3 regions of the Pseudomonas sp. YH-1 genome follow, and region 3 is predicted to be linked to each of the others. Evidence: predicted binding sites of a transcription regulator. Region 3 holds the regulator's gene; each other region holds the start of a gene.
What was found. The regulator FliA, encoded in region 3, starts transcription of late flagellar genes. The targets are predictions, from matches to a motif close to CTAAAGTTTNNNNNNNNNNNGCCGNTAA.
Positions count from the first base shown of each region.

Region 1 (5,476 bases), 970 kb from region 3:
ACTTCCAGCACCGAACCGATCTGTTCACTGCTCGCCGCCAACCCTTCGACCTGGCTCATGGCGCTGCTCATGTCACTGGCGAGCTCATCGATCAGGCGGGTGGTGTTGTCGATGACATTGAGGCCATCGCGGGTTGCCCCGTCGGCGCCACGGGCGGCGTCGGCGGCCATGGCAGCACTGTTGGCGACGTCGTGGGCGGTGGCGCTCATCTCTTGCGAGGCGGTGGCGACCTGGTCGACTTCGCGGAATTGCTGCTGCATGCCGGCGCTGGTCTGGCTGGCGATCTCCGAGGACTGGTCGGCCGTGGCGCGGGCGTCCTGCACCGAGGATTTCACGTCGCGGATGATCGGCTGCAGCTTGTCGAGGAAGCGGTTGAACCAGCCAGCCAGCTCGCCCAGCTCGTCCTTGCCGCTGTAGTCCAGGCGCTTGGTCAGGTCGCCCTCGCCGCTGGCGATGTTGCGCAGCATGGCAGCAACGTTGAGGATCGGGCGGGTTACGCCACGGGCGGTGAGCCACATGGCGAACAGGCCGATCAGGATGGCGACCAAGCCGAAGCCGAGTTGTGAGACGGTACCCTGCACGCTCTGGTTATCCAGTTCGTTCTGCAGTTCGATGGCCGGGCCGAGCAGGACGTTCTGCGGAACCTCCAGCAGCACGCCCCAGGGCTTGGAGCCGGGGATTGGTTGCAGTGGCTCGACGACGCGCAGTTGATCGTCCTGGTGGAAGACCTGCTCATGGTTGGCGGCGATTGCCTGCAACAGGTCGGTGCCCTGGTTCGGGTAGACCTCCTGAAGCTTCTTGCTCAGCTTGCTGGCGTCTGCGCTGTGGCCGGCCAGCAGGCCGGCGGCGCTGACGATGCTGACTCGGCCCTGGCCTTCGTAGAGTTCCTGGCTGCCTTCCACGGCGATTTCCTGCAGCTTCTCCATGCTGATGTCCAGGCCCATGACGCCGATGACCTTGCCGTCCAGCTCCAGCGGGAAGGCGATGCTGGTCATCAGCATCTTCTTGTTGCCGACGTCGTCGAAGTACGGGTCGAGCACGCACGGCTGGCCGGTGGTCTTGGGGCAGGTGAACCAGGCGTTGTAAGCGCTGCCGCTCGGGCCGGGGCTGGTGTCCTGCAGCAGCGACTCGGCCATGGCTTCGGACTCCAGATGGCCCGGCGTAGCCTGCGACCAGTAGATGGAGAAGCGCCCGGCGTCGTTGCCGCCCAGTTCGCCCTGGCCGGCGAAGAGCTTGTCCTTGCCGTCCAGCGCGTCCGGCTCGAAGGCGACATAGAGGCCCAGCAGCTCGGGGTTGCCTTCCAGTGCGGTCTTCACCTGGCGGGTCAGGTCCTCGCGCAGGTCGTAGGCGTCGAGGAAGCGCTTCTGCGCCTGGTCGCGCAGGAACAGGACCTGCCGCGAGAAGCCCTTGCCGTATTGGTAGGCATCCATGATGTAGCGCTGGATGCGCATGGCCTGGACTTCGCCGCGCGATTGCAGGCGGGCCTGCGCTGCCTCGTTGAGCATTTCAGTGCTCGATTGCTTGACCAGCGAGGTGCTGTGTTGCGTGCGATAGACGGACAAGCCGGAGAGCAGCGAGACGACGCCGAGAAGGCAGAGCCCGGCAAGCAACGTGATCTTCCACTGGATGGAGAGACGGCGCAGGAGCATGGAGGGGAATCCTTGTTTGAACTAAGCCTGGGAATGCCCTGTATATCGGCCTTTCCCGCAGCTTCTTGACCCGTGACGGGGCGAAACGCCGGAAAACAGGCGATTCTGGTGTGCCGTTACGACGAGTGGCGACTTTCAGGCAAAAAACGTGCGCACTACGGTGAAAATCCCGCCGGGCTATTCTGGAAACGTCTTGATTCGACAAGGGTTTTGACAGCCCGACAGGGGTTTGGCAGAGTGCGCGCCTTTTGCCCGCGCGCTGGCGCGGCGATCCGTGAGAGGAGTGGTGAAAATGAATGCGGTGCTGATCGCCATTGGCCTGATGCTGGTGCTGAGCCTGTGTCGCGTGCACGTGGTGGTCGCACTGATCGCCGGAGCAGTAGCGGGTGGTTTGCTGGGCGGCCTGGGCATGGACGGTACGCTCAAGGCATTCAACGACGGGCTGGGTGCCGGTGCGACCGTGGCGCTGTCCTACGCCATGCTGGGTGCCTTCGCCGTAGCCATCGCGCGCTCCGGAATGGCGCACGCGCTCGCTGACCGTGCCCTGGCCATGCTTGGCCGGCACGAGGCGAACGGCTCCAATGGCTTCAAGTGGATGATGGTCGCCCTGCTGCTGGTGGTGGCGATCTCCTCGCAGAACATCCTGCCGATCCACATCGCGTTCATCCCACTGCTGGTGCCACCGTTGCTCTATGTGCTCACGCGCCTGCAGATCGACCGTCGGCTGATCGCCTGCGTCATCACCTTCGGCCTGATCACCCCCTACATGTTCCTGCCGGTGGGCTTCGGCAACATCTTCCTGAATCAGATCCTGCTGGCCAACGTGCAACGCGCGGGCGTGGACGTCAGCGGCATCAACGTCACCCAAGCCATGCTGATCCCGGCGCTGGGCATGGTTTGCGGCCTGCTGATCGCGGTGCTCTTCAGCTACCGGCGCAAGCGCGAGTACGATCTGGAGCGTATCGAGCAGGCCGAGCGAGTCGACACGCCCTACAGCAAGATGAGTCTGCTGGTGGCCGGCGTCGCGGTTGCGGCGGCCTTTGCCGTGCAACTGTTGCTGGATTCGATGATCCTCGGTGCGTTGGTGGGTTTCCTGGTGTTCTCGCTGTCCGGCGTGGTGCGCTGGAAGGAAGCGGACGACCTGTTCACCGAAGGCATGAAGATGATGGCCATGATCGGCTTCATCATGATCGCTGCGCAGGGCTTTGCGGCAGTGATGACTGCTACCGGACAGGTTTCCAGCCTGGTGGACAGCGCTGCCGGTTGGATCGGCAGCAGCAAGGCGCTGGGCGCCTTCATGATGCTGCTGGTGGGCCTGCTGGTGACCATGGGGATTGGCTCGTCCTTCTCCACGGTACCGATCATCGCGGCGATCTTCGTGCCGCTGGCGGTGCACCTGGGCTTCAGTCCACTGGCCATTGTCAGCATCGTTGGCACGGCAGGCGCGTTGGGTGACGCGGGTTCGCCGGCCTCGGATTCCACCCTGGGCCCAACCTCCGGCCTGAATGTGGACGGCCAGCACAATCACATCTGGGACACCGTGGTGCCGACCTTCCTGCACTACAACCTGCCGCTGCTGGTCTTCGGCTGGGTCGCAGCGATGGTGTTGTAGGGCTCTGTAACGGGCCATCGCGCACGGAAAGTTGCACTCGGCAGGCCAACTGCTGACTAATGAGCAGGTTTCCCACCCACGGACCCGCTCATGTTCGAATCGAAACTGGAATACCGGACGTTCCTCGCCCTGCTGCTGGTCGTCACACTGGCCTTCGGCTGGATCCTGCTGCCGTTCTACGGGGCAGTCTTCTGGGGCACCATCCTGGCGATCATCTTTGCCCCGTTGCAGCGCCGCCTGCGGGTGAAACTCAACGGGCGCAACAACCTCGCTGCGCTGATTTCCCTCGCCGTCTGCTTTCTGATCGTGATCCTGCCGGTGACCTTCATTGCCGGTGCGCTGGTACAAGAGGGCGCGACCGTCTACCAGCGGTTGAAGTCGGGCGAGCTGAACTTCATCACCTACTACCAGCAGGCAGTCGCCGCGTTGCCAGGCTGGGCGCACCAGTTGCTGGAGCGCTTCGACCTGGCGGACCTGTCCAGCCTGCAGGAAAAGCTTTCGGCGGGCGCGATGCAGGCCAGCCAACTGGTGGCCACCAAGGCCTTCAGCATCGGCCAGAACACCTTCGAGTTCGTCATCAGCTTCGGCATCATGCTGTACCTGCTGTTCTTCCTCCTGCGTGATGGCCCGACACTGGGCAAGCGGATCAAGCAGGCGGTGCCGCTGAGCGGGGAGCACAAGCAGCATCTGTTCGCCAAGTTCACCACGGTGATCCGTGCCACGGTAAAGGGCAACATCGCCGTCGCCGCGACTCAGGGTGCGTTGGGCGGCCTGATCTTCTGGTTCCTCGGCATCCAGGGCTCGTTGCTCTGGGGCACGCTGATGGCCTTCCTCTCGTTGCTGCCGGCCATCGGCGCGGGGCTGATCTGGGTGCCGGTGGCGGCTTACTTCCTGCTCACCGGGGCGATCTGGCAGGGTGTGGTGCTGACGCTGTTCTGCGTGGTGGTGATCGGTCTGGTGGACAACATCCTGCGTCCGATCCTGGTCGGCAAGGACACCAAGATGCCCGACTATGTAGTGCTGATCTCCACCCTCGGCGGCATGTCGCTGTTCGGCCTCAATGGCTTCGTCATCGGCCCGCTGATCGCGGCGCTGTTCATGGCATCCTGGGACCTGTTCACCGGCCGAGTAGAGGAAGCACCCAACCCGGTAGAGTAGGGCGCGAACCTTGTAGGATGGCGTGGAGCGAAGCGATACCCATCAATGACGTGCGCCAGCAGCATGGGTATCGCTGCGCTCCACCCATCCTACGAAAAGCCGGTATCTCCTGATTCCCGCCCAACAAAAAACCCCGCCGAAGCGGGGTTTTTTGTTGCCTGTAGACCTTAGCCGGCGACGGCTACCAGGCCGCTGTGCTGGAGGATGTCCAGCAGCGGTTGCGGGTAGACGCCGAGGAAGAAGGCGAGCAGGGCGATGGCTACCAGCATGATGCCGCCGGCGCGCTGGGCCCAGTCCAGGGGAGCGTCGTGGCGCTTCATGTTCGGTTCGACCAGGAACATGGTCACCATGACACGCAGGTAGTAGAACAGGCCGATGGCGCTGCCCAGTACCAGGGCGCCGACCAGCCACCAGTGCTGCGACTCGACGCCGGTGGCGACGATGTAGAACTTGCCGATGAAGCCGGCGGTCAGCGGGATGCCGGCCAGGGACAGCATCATCACGGTCATTACCGCGGTCAGCACCGGACGGCGCCAGAACAGGCCGCGGTACTCGAACAGCGCGTCGGCATCGCGACCGCTGTACGGAGTGGACATCAGGGTGACCACGCCGAAGGCGCCCAGGGTGGTAACGACGTAGGTGGTCAGGTAGACGCCGACTGCTTCCACGGCCAGGCCCTTGCTCGCCACCAGGGCGATCAGCAGGTAGCCGAAGTGGGCGATGGACGAGTAGCCCAGCAGGCGCTTGATGTTGCTCTGGGTCAGCGCCAGCAGGTTGCCGATCAGGATCGAGGCGATGGCGATGACCGCGATGGCGTCATGCAGCAGGCCGTTGTTCAGGGCCGCCGGAGCGATCTGGAACAGGCGCAGCAGCACGGCGAACACGGCGACCTTGGCGGTAGTGGCCAGGAAGGTGGCAACCGGGGCCGGGGCGCCTTCGTAGACATCCGGGGTCCACAGGTGGAACGGTGCCAGGGACAGCTTGAAGCCCAGACCGACGACCATCATGCCGACGCCAATGGCCAGCAGCGGGCCATGGCTGGTGCCCTCTGCCAGCG
Region 1 covers NZ_CP178184.1:4,672,614-4,678,089, reverse strand. The annotation lists gene ACKI1H_RS21455 (methyl-accepting chemotaxis protein) at 1-1,649, opposite strand, end outside; gene ACKI1H_RS21450 (Na+/H+ antiporter family protein) at 1,942-3,261, shown strand; gene ACKI1H_RS21445 (AI-2E family transporter) at 3,352-4,419, shown strand; gene nuoN (NADH-quinone oxidoreductase subunit NuoN) at 4,587-5,476, opposite strand, start outside.
Region 1: the regulator FliA is predicted to act here: its motif matches at 1,692-1,719, upstream of ACKI1H_RS21455 (methyl-accepting chemotaxis protein).

Region 2 (5,476 bases), 3.3 Mb from region 3:
GAAGCCGCTGCCTTCCAGGGCATTGATGAAGCCCAGCCACTTGCTGCTGCCACCGCCCCAGATGATGTTGAAACCGTCGGACGTGCCGAAGGTGCCTCCCAGGCCTCCGTCGGCGCCGACCTCAAGATTGCCCAGGCTGCCCGGCGCACCGAGGACAAAGGTGTTGGAGCCGCGACGAACCAGCGACGTACTGGCCTGTTTGAGCTTGCTGCGGCTGACTTCGACGAAGCGAATGTCGGTCTGCACCTGGTTGGACAAACTGGCAGCCCCTGCCCCGGAGACCCCGGCGACATCCCCCACGGCCCGTGCGCCAACCCGCACCACAGTGCGCATCGGCTGGTCGCTGCAAGCGGTCCAGATCAGCAGGCTGGTCAGGCCTTCGGCCTTGCCGGTGACGAGGAAGTCGCGCTTGTCCAGCACCTGCACGTCGGCGATGTTCGGATCACCGATGGCCAGGCGCTTGATCGGCACCGGAAGCTGCTGGTCGCGCTGGGCACCCTGCTCGACGTCGAGGTTCAGTTGCTGGTCAGCGAAGCCCGCGCACGCGCTCGGTACGGCCTGCGCCGCAGAGTGGACGGCGCAGGCCAGCACGGCGACCAGGGGAAGGATGAAGCGCTTGGACATCGATGCACTCCTTGCTCAATGTGCTTCACGGGTAACGGTGGTGCCGCGGTAGACCACCACGCCAGCGTTTACCTGTGGTGCGGAAACCTGGCGCACCGCAGGGGCCTGGCGGGGCTTGCCGATCAGTTGCTCGAGGGTGATTGGCTGACTGGAGGCGCCGCCGAGCGAGGCCTGGATATAACGGCCCTGCTGCTCCTTCTCGTAGAGGTTCTCGTCCTTGCTGCGCACGGCCAGCCGCAGCGAACCGGCCTGGCTGGCGAGCATCAGGCGCGAAGCGGCTTCGGCGGGCACTGCCAGCACGGCAGTACGCGGCGGTTTGGGCGTCTTGTCCTTGGGGTCGCCGGCGTTGCGTGCCTGGCCATCGGTGGAAACGGCGATCTGCTCGCCGTAGGTCAGCACCCGCACACCCGGCAGCACCACCTGGGCGCTGAGGCTGCGCTCGGTGCTCTGCTGATCCTGGACGAAGAGCATGACATCGACATAGTCGCCGGGAAGTACGAAGCCGCCGCCGCCGATGACCTCGTCCACGGCAATGGCCATGGCGCGCTCATCCGGGCGGATGGTGCGGGCCAATGGCCCGCCCGGCTCGGTGACGGCGGAGGTGAGGATACTGCCCGCCGGAACGGCGACCCAGACGCGCTGGCCGATCAAGGCTTCAGGCTTGGGAACGCTGCCCGCTGGGGCCGTGCGCAGCATCTCCACGGTGAGGTCTTCCTTGCCGATCACCGCCAGGGCCGGCAGGTCACGGGCAGCCACCACCACGGCGGTGCGTTGCAGCTTGTCCGCCTCGGCCAGCGCCGCCGGCGCAACCTCCTGCACGACACCGGCTACCGGCGCGGCCGGCTTGCCAACCTGAAGCCCCAGGTACCCCACGACACCTGCGCACACCAACAACAGCCCGGCGAATACCATCAGCACCTTGCTATTCATGACCACTTCCTTGGGTGAGGTCGGGGATGCGGACCCTAAGGTCCACGGCCTTGTCGTAAGAAGGTCCAGCACCGGCACCGTCGATGCTATTCCTTCAGACCTTTATTGTTGTTTCGGCCAGACGGGAAATTTCGATAAGAATCATTCCTCATAACCAGACGCTGCTTGTTACAAGGCTGAATCTAGTAGCTGTGTTTAGAGCGTCAACCGCACAGGTTAAATTTCCGACCTGCAATTATTTATATGCCGAGATGACTATAACTTTGGTATTAGCGCTATTTGAACAATTGCATTCAGCCATACGACGCCTAGCCTGACGATGAAGTCGGGGCGCCGCCCCGGTGGTATTCGAGGGAGCACCCGCCATGGACCTGAAAATAAAAAACCTGTCCCTGAAACTGTATTGCATGGCCAAGGCGTTTGTGGCCGACAAGGAAGGGGCAACAGCGATTGAATATGCGGTAATTGCCGGGCTTATCGCAGTTGCTATCGTTGGTGCAGCCAAAATCCTGGGCACTGACATCAGCGCCGTATTCACAAAGGTCTCTACCGAGATCAAGTAAAGCGGAAGACCTGCTTCCGCATCGAACCCTATTAATTCCGCATTCCCACAACAAGTGTGGGAATGCGGTTTATATTTTTAAACTAAAGTTTTTCCCGCTGCTGCCGATACAGCCTGCTCAAACCCGTTTTACAGCAGGATGCTTTACCGATGCTTCGTTCGCTGTCCTTCTCCAGGAAGATCCTCCTGGCAGCCTCTCTCGTGGTCACCTTCGCCTTCGCCTGTTTCATTTTCTTCAACGATTTCCGCCAGCGCGAGGCCATCCACTCCGACACCGAATCCTACCTCTCCGAGGTCGGCAGCCTGACCGCCAGCAACATCCAGAGTTGGCTGGAAGGACGCATCCAACTGGTGGAGGCCGAGGCCGCACAGCTGGCCGACGGCGAGCCAACACCTGAACGTATCCAGCACATCCTGGAACAGCAGGTATTCCAGAAGAACTTCGAATCGGTCTACCTGGGTGAAGCCGCCAGCGGCGTGTTCACCATGCGGCCCTACGCACCGATGCCCGATGGCTATGACCCGCGCACCCGCGGCTGGTACAAGGACGCCGTGGCCGCAGGCCGCTTGATCGTCACCGAGCCCTTCCTGGATGCGGGGACCAACGAGCAGATCCTCGCCATGTCCATGCCGGTCATGCGCAACGGCCAACTGGTTGGCGTGGCGGCCGGCGACATGAAGCTGGAAACCATCACCGCGATCATCAACTCGCTGAAGTTCGACGGCGACGGCTACGCCTTCCTGGTCAGCGACGCCGGCAAGATCCTCCTGCACCCGGACAGCAGCCTGATCTTCAAGAGCCTCGGCGAGGTCTACCAGCAAGGCGCACCCAAGGTGCAGCCGGGCGTGCAGGAAGTCAGCATCAACGGCGAAGACCAACTGGTCTCCATGACTCCGGTGAAGGGCCTGCCGGGAGTGACCTGGTACGTCGCACTGGTGCTCAACAAGGACTCCGCCTACGCGATGCTCAGCGACTTCCGCAACACCGCCATCATCGCCACCGTCATCGCCATCGTCGCCATCCTGCTCCTGCTCGGCATGCTGATCCGCGTGCTGATGGCACCGCTGACCGACATGGGCCGCGCCATGCAGGACATCGCTCAAGGCGAAGGCGACCTGACCAAGCGCCTGCAGGTCGCCAGCAACGACGAATTCGGTGTGCTGGCCAACGCCTTCAATCGCTTCGTCGAGCGTATCCACGAGTCCATCCGTGAGGTGGCCTCCACCGCACGCCAGCTGCACGACGTCTCGCAACTGGTGGTGAACGCCTCCAACTCCTCCATGAGCAACTCCGACGAGCAGGCCAATCGCACCAACAGCGTGGCCGCAGCGATCAACGAGCTGGGCGCTGCCGCCCAGGAAATCGCCCGCAACGCCGCCGACGCGTCCCACCACGCCACCGACGCCTCGCACCAGGCCGGCGACGGTCGTCAGGTGGTGGAACAGACCATCAGCGCGATGAACCTGCTGTCGGACAAGATCAGCTCGGCCTGCGCCAACATCGAAGCGCTGAATAGCCGCACGGTGAACATCGGGCAGATCCTCGAAGTGATCAAGGGCATCTCCGAGCAGACCAACCTGCTGGCCCTGAACGCCGCCATCGAGGCCGCCCGCGCCGGTGAAGCGGGCCGTGGCTTCGCTGTGGTGGCGGACGAGGTGCGCAACCTGGCGCACCGCGCCCAGGAGTCCGCGCAGGAAATCCAGAAGATGATCGAGGAGTTGCAGGTCGGCGCTCGCGAGGCCGTGGACACCATGACCGAAAGCCAGCGCTACAGCCTGGAGAGCGTGGAAATCGCCAACCGCGCCGGCGAGCGCCTGGCCAGCGTCACCCACCGCATCGGCGAGATCGACTCGATGAACCAGTCGGTGGCCACCGCCACTGAGGAACAGACCGCCGTGGTCGACTCGCTGAACATGGACATTACCGAGATCAACACCCTGAACCAGGAAGGCGTGGAGAACCTGCAAGCCACCCTGCGCGCCTGCGCCGACCTGGAGAACCAGGCTGGCCGCCTGCGTCACCTGGTGGACAGCTTCCGCATCTGATTTTCAGCACGGATGAAAAAGGCGCCTTCGGGCGCCTTTTTTTTCGCGAGCTATCCAGAAGCAGACGCCGCTTGCACAGGGGCCGTGTCAACACACCTGTATCAGCGCTGAAACACCCGCCACAGAGCCACCTCTACCGTTCGTCCGACTCTTTCAAGCTTCCCTCGCGCACGCCGAAATCAAGGGTGAAGGCCTTTGATAGCAACCAACAAACCGGGCCTGTCGTCACCGCCGGCACAAGGGAGTTCCGGCCACGCCCGCACGGCTATCCGCCGCGCCGGTGCCGTCCGTTTCACACCAAGGGGACGGACGTTCTGCGGCGACACCGGATCTGTCGCCCGGACCAACGCCGTTCAGGCATCCCACTACTTCCGGACTCGCAGCATGATCAAGAGCCTGAAATTCAGCCATAAGATCCTTCTGGCCGCCTCGCTTGTTGTTTTCTCGGCATTCGCCCTCTTCACCCTCTACAACGACTACCTGCAGCGCAACGCGATCCGCGAGGACCTCGAGGATTATCTGCGGGAAATGGGCGACGTGAGCGCCAGCAATATCCAGAACTGGCTGAGCGGCCGACTGCTGCTGATCGAAAGCACTGCGCAGACCATCGCCCGCGACAGCACGCCGGAACACCTGAGCGAGCTGCTGGAGCAGGACACCCTGCGCAAGACCTTCAACTTCACCTACCTGGGCCAGGAAGACGGCACCTTCACCATGCGCCCCAACAGCGCCATGCCTGACGGTTACGACCCTCGCACCCGCCCCTGGTACAAGGATGCCGTCGCGGCCGGCGGCACTACGCTGACCGAGCCGTACATCGACGCAGCCACCCAGGAGCTGATCATGACCGTGGCCACCCCGGCCCGCGCCGCTGGCAAGACCGTGGGCGTGGTCGGCGGCGACCTCGGCCTGCAGACCCTGGTACAGATCATCAACTCGCTGGACTTCAGCGGCATGGGCTACGCCTTCCTGGTCAGCGGTGACGGCAAGATCCTGGTGCACCCGGACAAGAGCTTCATCATGAAGTCTCTCTCCGACATCTACCCGCAGAACACCCCGAAGATCGGCGGCGGCTTCAGCGAGGCCGAGCTCAATGGCCACACGCGCATCCTCAGCTTCACCCAGGTGAAGGGCCTGCCGTCGGTGAACTGGTACATCGGCCTGTCCATCGACAAGGACGCCGCCTACTCCATGCTGAGCAAGTTCCGCGCATCGGCCATCGTTGCCGCCGCCATCGCCATCGTCGCCATCCTGCTCCTGCTGGGCATGCTGATCCGCGTGCTGATGCAGCCGCTGACCACCATGGGCCGCGCC
Region 2 covers NZ_CP178184.1:2,387,990-2,393,465, reverse strand. The annotation lists gene ACKI1H_RS11320 (type II and III secretion system protein family protein) at 1-624, opposite strand, end outside; gene cpaB (Flp pilus assembly protein CpaB) at 640-1,554, opposite strand; gene ACKI1H_RS11310 (Flp family type IVb pilin) at 1,932-2,117, shown strand; gene ACKI1H_RS11305 (methyl-accepting chemotaxis protein) at 2,267-4,162, shown strand; gene ACKI1H_RS11300 (methyl-accepting chemotaxis protein) at 4,547-5,476, shown strand, end outside.
Region 2: the regulator FliA is predicted to act here: its motif matches at 2,200-2,227, upstream of ACKI1H_RS11305 (methyl-accepting chemotaxis protein).

Region 3 (5,476 bases):
CATGGGGCTGCCGGCCGACCTGTCGCGCAACCTGCTGGAGCGCGTGGCTTCCATCGCCGACCCGAAGCAGGCCTGGCGCATGCTGCTGGCGCATCTGGCGCGCTCGATCAATACCCCGGAAATCGACCTGCTGGAGCAGGGCGGCGTGATCGCCCTGGTCGGCCCGGCTGGCATGGGCAAGACCACCACCCTGGCCAAGCTGGCTGCCCGCTACGTCCTCAAATACGGCGCGCAGAGCATCGCCCTGGTGTCCATGGACAGTTTCCGCATCGGTGCGCAGGAGCAGATCAAGACCCTCGGCCGCATTCTCAATGTGCCGGTGACCCTGGTCGATCCGGGCCAGTCGCTGATCCAGGCCATGGCGCCCCTGGCGCGCAAGCGTCTGGTGCTGATCGACACTGCCGGCCTGCCCGCCAATGATCCGGCGCTGCGCATGCAGCTCGAAGCGTTGTCGTCGCTGAGCCTGAACGTGAAGAATTACCTCGTGTTGGCGGCGACCAGCCAGAGTCAGGTACTCAAGTCCGCCTGGCAGAACTATCGTTCCTGTGGGCTGGCCGGGTGCATCCTGACCAAACTGGACGAAGCCGGAAGCCTCGGCGAAGCTCTGGCTCTGGCTATCAGCCAGCATCTACCGGTAGCCTATCTGGCTGACGGGCCGAAGATCCCGGACGACCTGCATGTGGCACGCGCGCACCAACTGGTGAGTCGTGCGGTGAGCCTGCAGTCGCCCGACGAGCCCTGCGAGGACGCCATGGCGGACATGTTCGCCGGTCTTTACCAACAGCCGGTGCGTCGCGCCAGCTGAAGATTGTGAGCCCCGTGTGGGGCATGGGGCGGCCGGTTGAGCCGCCCAAGCGATGCGGATGCTCTGCAAGACGATCCGCGAGCGCCGGAGGCGGTAGAGCACTGCAACCGGATTAGCCGAAACGCCAGAAGCGTGACGGTCGAACGACGAGACAAGGTATTGATATGGGTATGCATCCGGTTCAGGTAATCGCAGTCACCGGTGGCAAGGGTGGCGTAGGCAAGACCAACGTGTCGGTGAACCTGTCGCTGGCGCTGGCCGATCTCGGCCGCCGCGTCATGCTGCTGGACGCCGACCTGGGCCTGGCCAACGTCGACGTGCTGCTGGGGCTGTCGCCCAAGCGGACGCTGGCCGACGTGATCGAAGGCGAATGCGACCTGCGCGACGTGATCCTCCAGGGCCCCGGTGGCATCCGCATCGTTCCGGCGGCCTCGGGCACCCAGAGCATGGTGCACCTCACGCCGATGCAGCACGCCGGCCTGATCCAGGCCTTCAGCGACATCAGCGACAACATCGACGTGCTGGTGGTGGACACCGCCGCCGGCATCGGTGACTCGGTGGTGAGCTTCGTTCGTGCCGCCCAGGAAGTGCTGCTGGTCGTTTGTGATGAACCCACGTCCATCACCGATGCCTACGCTTTGATCAAGCTGCTCAACCGCGACTACGGCATGACCCGTTTCCGCGTGCTGGCGAACATGGCCCACAGTCCCCAGGAAGGCCGCAATCTGTTCGCCAAGCTGACCAAGGTCACCGACCGCTTCCTGGATGTGGCGCTGCAGTACGTCGGCGCCATTCCCTACGACGAGTCGGTGCGCAAGGCGGTGCAGAAGCAGCGTTCGGTGTATGAGGCGTTCCCGCGCAGCAAGGCTTCCCTGGCCTTCCGTGCGGTGGCGCAGAAGGTCGACAGCTGGCCGCTGCCGGCCAACCCACGAGGGCACCTGGAGTTCTTCGTCGAGCGCCTGGTGCAACATCCCACGGGTTCGGCCGTATGACCGCGGCCTCCGGAGCGCGTATGTACAGCAAGGCACAGGCGCACAACTCCCAGGAACTGCTGATCCAGAAACACGCCCCGCTGGTGAAGCGCATCGCCTACCACCTGCTCGGCCGCCTGCCGGCCAGCGTGCAGGTGGAGGACCTGATGCAGGCCGGCATGATCGGCCTGCTGGAGGCAGCGAAGAAGTACGACCAGGGCAAGGGTGCGAGCTTCGAAACCTACGCCGGCATCCGCATCCGTGGCGCCATGCTCGATGAGGTGCGCAAGGGCGACTGGGCCCCGCGTTCGGTCCACCGCAACACCCGCATGGTCAGTGATGCGATCCGCGCCGTCGAAGCGCGCACCGGACGCGACGCTAAAGATCAGGAGGTTGCTGCCGAACTCAATATGAGCCTCGAAGATTATTACGGCATCCTCAGCGACACCCAGGGCAGCCGTCTGTACAGCTTCGATGACATGTTGCAGGACGGCGACCAGGGCAGCGGCTTTGCCGAAGACGCCTCGCACCACGAGAACGAGCCGTCCCACGGGCTGGAAGACGAACGCTTCCAGGCCGCCCTGGCCGATGCCATCAGCAAGCTGCCCGAGCGTGAGCGGCTGGTACTGGCCCTGTACTACGACGAGGAGCTCAACCTCAAGGAGATCGGCGAAGTGCTGGGCGTCAGCGAATCCCGCGTCAGCCAGCTGCACAGCCAGTGCGCCGCGCGCCTGCGCTCGCGTCTGGCGGAGTGGCGCGCGCGCTGAGCATCGGGTAGTTTCGCGTCGGCTGCCTCTGTGGGGCGGTGCTGAAGGGATTTTCCTTAGGCAAGTTATAGGCTTACGAATTTTTGGGTGACGTTCCTTTGACGCGCCCACCGCAAAGAGCGCACGGCGCTCGATGAATTGACGGCACGCCCGCCAGGGCGCGTTTGGTATCGATGGAGGCAGGTTTGGACAAGAACATGAAAATTCTCATCGTGGACGACTTTTCCACGATGAGGCGCATCATCAAGAACCTCCTGCGGGACCTGGGGTTCACCAACACCGCAGAGGCCGACGACGGCACCACTGCGCTGCCGATGCTGCACAGCGGCAACTTCGACTTCCTCGTTACCGACTGGAACATGCCTGGCATGACCGGCATCGACCTGCTTCGTGCGGTCCGCGCCGACGAGCGTCTGAAGCACCTGCCAGTGCTGATGGTCACCGCCGAAGCCAAGCGCGACCAGATCATCGAAGCGGCCCAGGCCGGGGTCAACGGCTATGTGGTCAAGCCTTTCACCGCTCAGGTGCTGAAAGAAAAGATCGAGAAGATTTTCGAGCGGGTCGGCAGCTGAGGCTGACAAGAGGGCGTCATGGATTTCAACGAATCCGCGGGTGACTTCGAGTCGACCCTGAAAAAACACGCGCGCGAGTTGGTCGAATGCCTCGAGCAGGGCGACGTGCAGACCGCCGTGCAACTGATCTCCGAGCTCAACCAGGCGCGCGATCGTGGGCTTTACCAGGAAGTGGGCAAGCTCACCCGTGAGCTGCACAACGCCATCGTCAACTTCCAGATCGACCCCAGCTCTCCGCGTGCCCAGGAAGTCTCGCAGATCGCCGACGCCACTGATCGCCTGTCCTACGTGGTGACGATGACCGAGAAAGCGGCCAACCGCACCATGGACCTGGTGGAAGAGTGCACCCCGGTGGTCATGCACATCGAGACCCAGGCCAAGGAACTGCAGGAAGACTGGTCGCGGTTCATGCGTCGCGAACTGGGCCCCGAGGCCTTCCGTGACCTGGCCAAGCGTGTCGAGCAGTTCCTCTACATCAGCGCCCAGGACAGCCGCAAGCTCTCCGCGCACCTGAACGACATCCTGCTCGCGCAGGACTTCCAGGACCTCACCGGGCAGGTGATCAAGCGCGTCACCAAGCTGGTGACCGAGGTCGAGTCGAACCTGGTGAAGCTGGTCTGGATGGCGGGACAGGTCGATCGCTACGCCGGCATCGAGCATGACCACGAGAGCATGCGCGACGCGGTGGAAAAAGAAAGATCGTCCAAGGGTGAAGGTCCGCAGATTGCTGCCGATACAAGAAAGGACGTCGTATCCGGTCAGGACGATGTCGATGACCTGTTGTCCAGCCTTGGTTTTTAAGCGTCCGCTGACGCTGTAGAGGGAGCACCGAATGAGCTTCGACGCCGATGACGAAATCCTCCAGGACTTCCTGGTGGAGGCCGGCGAGATTCTCGAGCTACTGTCCGAACAACTGGTCGAGCTGGAAAGCCGCCCGGATGACATGGACCTGCTCAATGCAATCTTCCGTGGGTTCCATACCGTCAAAGGTGGTGCCGGCTTCCTCCAGCTGAATGCGCTGGTGGAGTGCTGCCACATCGCCGAGAACGTGTTCGACATGCTGCGCAAGGGCGAACGCCGCGTGGATGCCGAGCTGATGGACGTGATGCTGCAGGCGCTGGATACCGTCAACGTCATGTTCCAGCAGGTGCGTGACGCGGAAGAGCCGACGCCGGCGACTCCCGAGCTGCTGGCCGCGCTGTCGCGCCTGGCTGACCCGAACGCCGCTCCTGCCGAGGCTCCCGCGGCTACCGTTGCCGAGCCCGTTGCGGAAGAAGCTCCGGCCGCTTATGGCGACATCACCGACGCCGAGTTCGAGCAGCTGATGGATGCCCTCGAGCCTGCCGCCGAGGCACCTGCCGCGCCGGTTGGCGCGGGTGGCGACGACATCACCGACGACGAATTCGAAGCGCTGCTCGACCAGCTGCATGGCAAGGGCCAGTTCAGCGCTGCTGCCAAGGAACCCGTCAGCGTGGCTCCGGCACCTGCTGCCGAGACGCCGGCCGCAGCTTCTGGTGACGAGATCAGCGACGACGAGTTCGAAGCACTGCTCGACCAGTTGCACGGCAAGGGCCAGTTCACTGGTGCCAAGGAACAAGCCCCTGCTCCTGCCGAACCTGTTGCCGAGAAGAAAGCCGAGGAAGCTCCGGCGGCCGGCGGCGACGACAACATCACCGACGACGAATTCGAGAAGCTGCTCGACGAACTGCACGGCAAAGGCCAGTTCACCGGCGCAAAGGAAGAGCCGGTCGAGGCTGCCAAGCCGGCTACCGCAGCGCCCGCGCCCAAGCCTGCCGCCGCTCCGGCGCCGGCCGCTGCTGCCAAGCCTGCGTCCGCCAAGCCCGCCGCTGCCGCCGCCGAGAAACCGGCCAACGAAGCGGAAACCACCGTGCGCGTGGACACCGCCCGCCTGGACGAGATCATGAACATGGTCGGCGAACTGGTGCTGGTGCGTAACCGCCTGGTGCGCCTGGGCCTGAACAGCGGCGACGAGGCGATGGCCAAGGCCGTCTCCAACCTCGACGTGGTCACCGCCGACCTGCAGTCTTCGGTCATGAAGACCCGCATGCAGCCGATCAAGAAGGTCTTCGGCCGCTTCCCGCGCCAGGTCCGCGATCTGGCTCGCAACCTGAAGAAAGAGATCAACCTCGAGCTGATCGGCGAAGAAACCGACCTGGACAAGAACCTGGTCGAGGCCTTGGCCGACCCGCTGGTGCACCTGGTGCGCAACGCGGTCGACCACGGCATCGAAGGCCCCGACGAGCGCGAGGCTGCCGGCAAGTCGCGTTCGGGCAAGGTGGTGCTGTCCGCCGAGCAGGAAGGCGACCACATCCTGCTGTCGATCTCCGACGATGGCAAAGG
Region 3 covers NZ_CP178184.1:5,638,880-5,644,355, reverse strand. The annotation lists gene flhF (flagellar biosynthesis protein FlhF) at 1-805, shown strand, start outside; gene fleN (flagellar synthesis regulator FleN) at 970-1,797, shown strand; gene fliA (RNA polymerase sigma factor FliA) at 1,794-2,543, shown strand; gene ACKI1H_RS25750 (chemotaxis response regulator CheY) at 2,741-3,115, shown strand; gene ACKI1H_RS25745 (protein phosphatase CheZ) at 3,134-3,916, shown strand; gene ACKI1H_RS25740 (chemotaxis protein CheA) at 3,948-5,476, shown strand, end outside.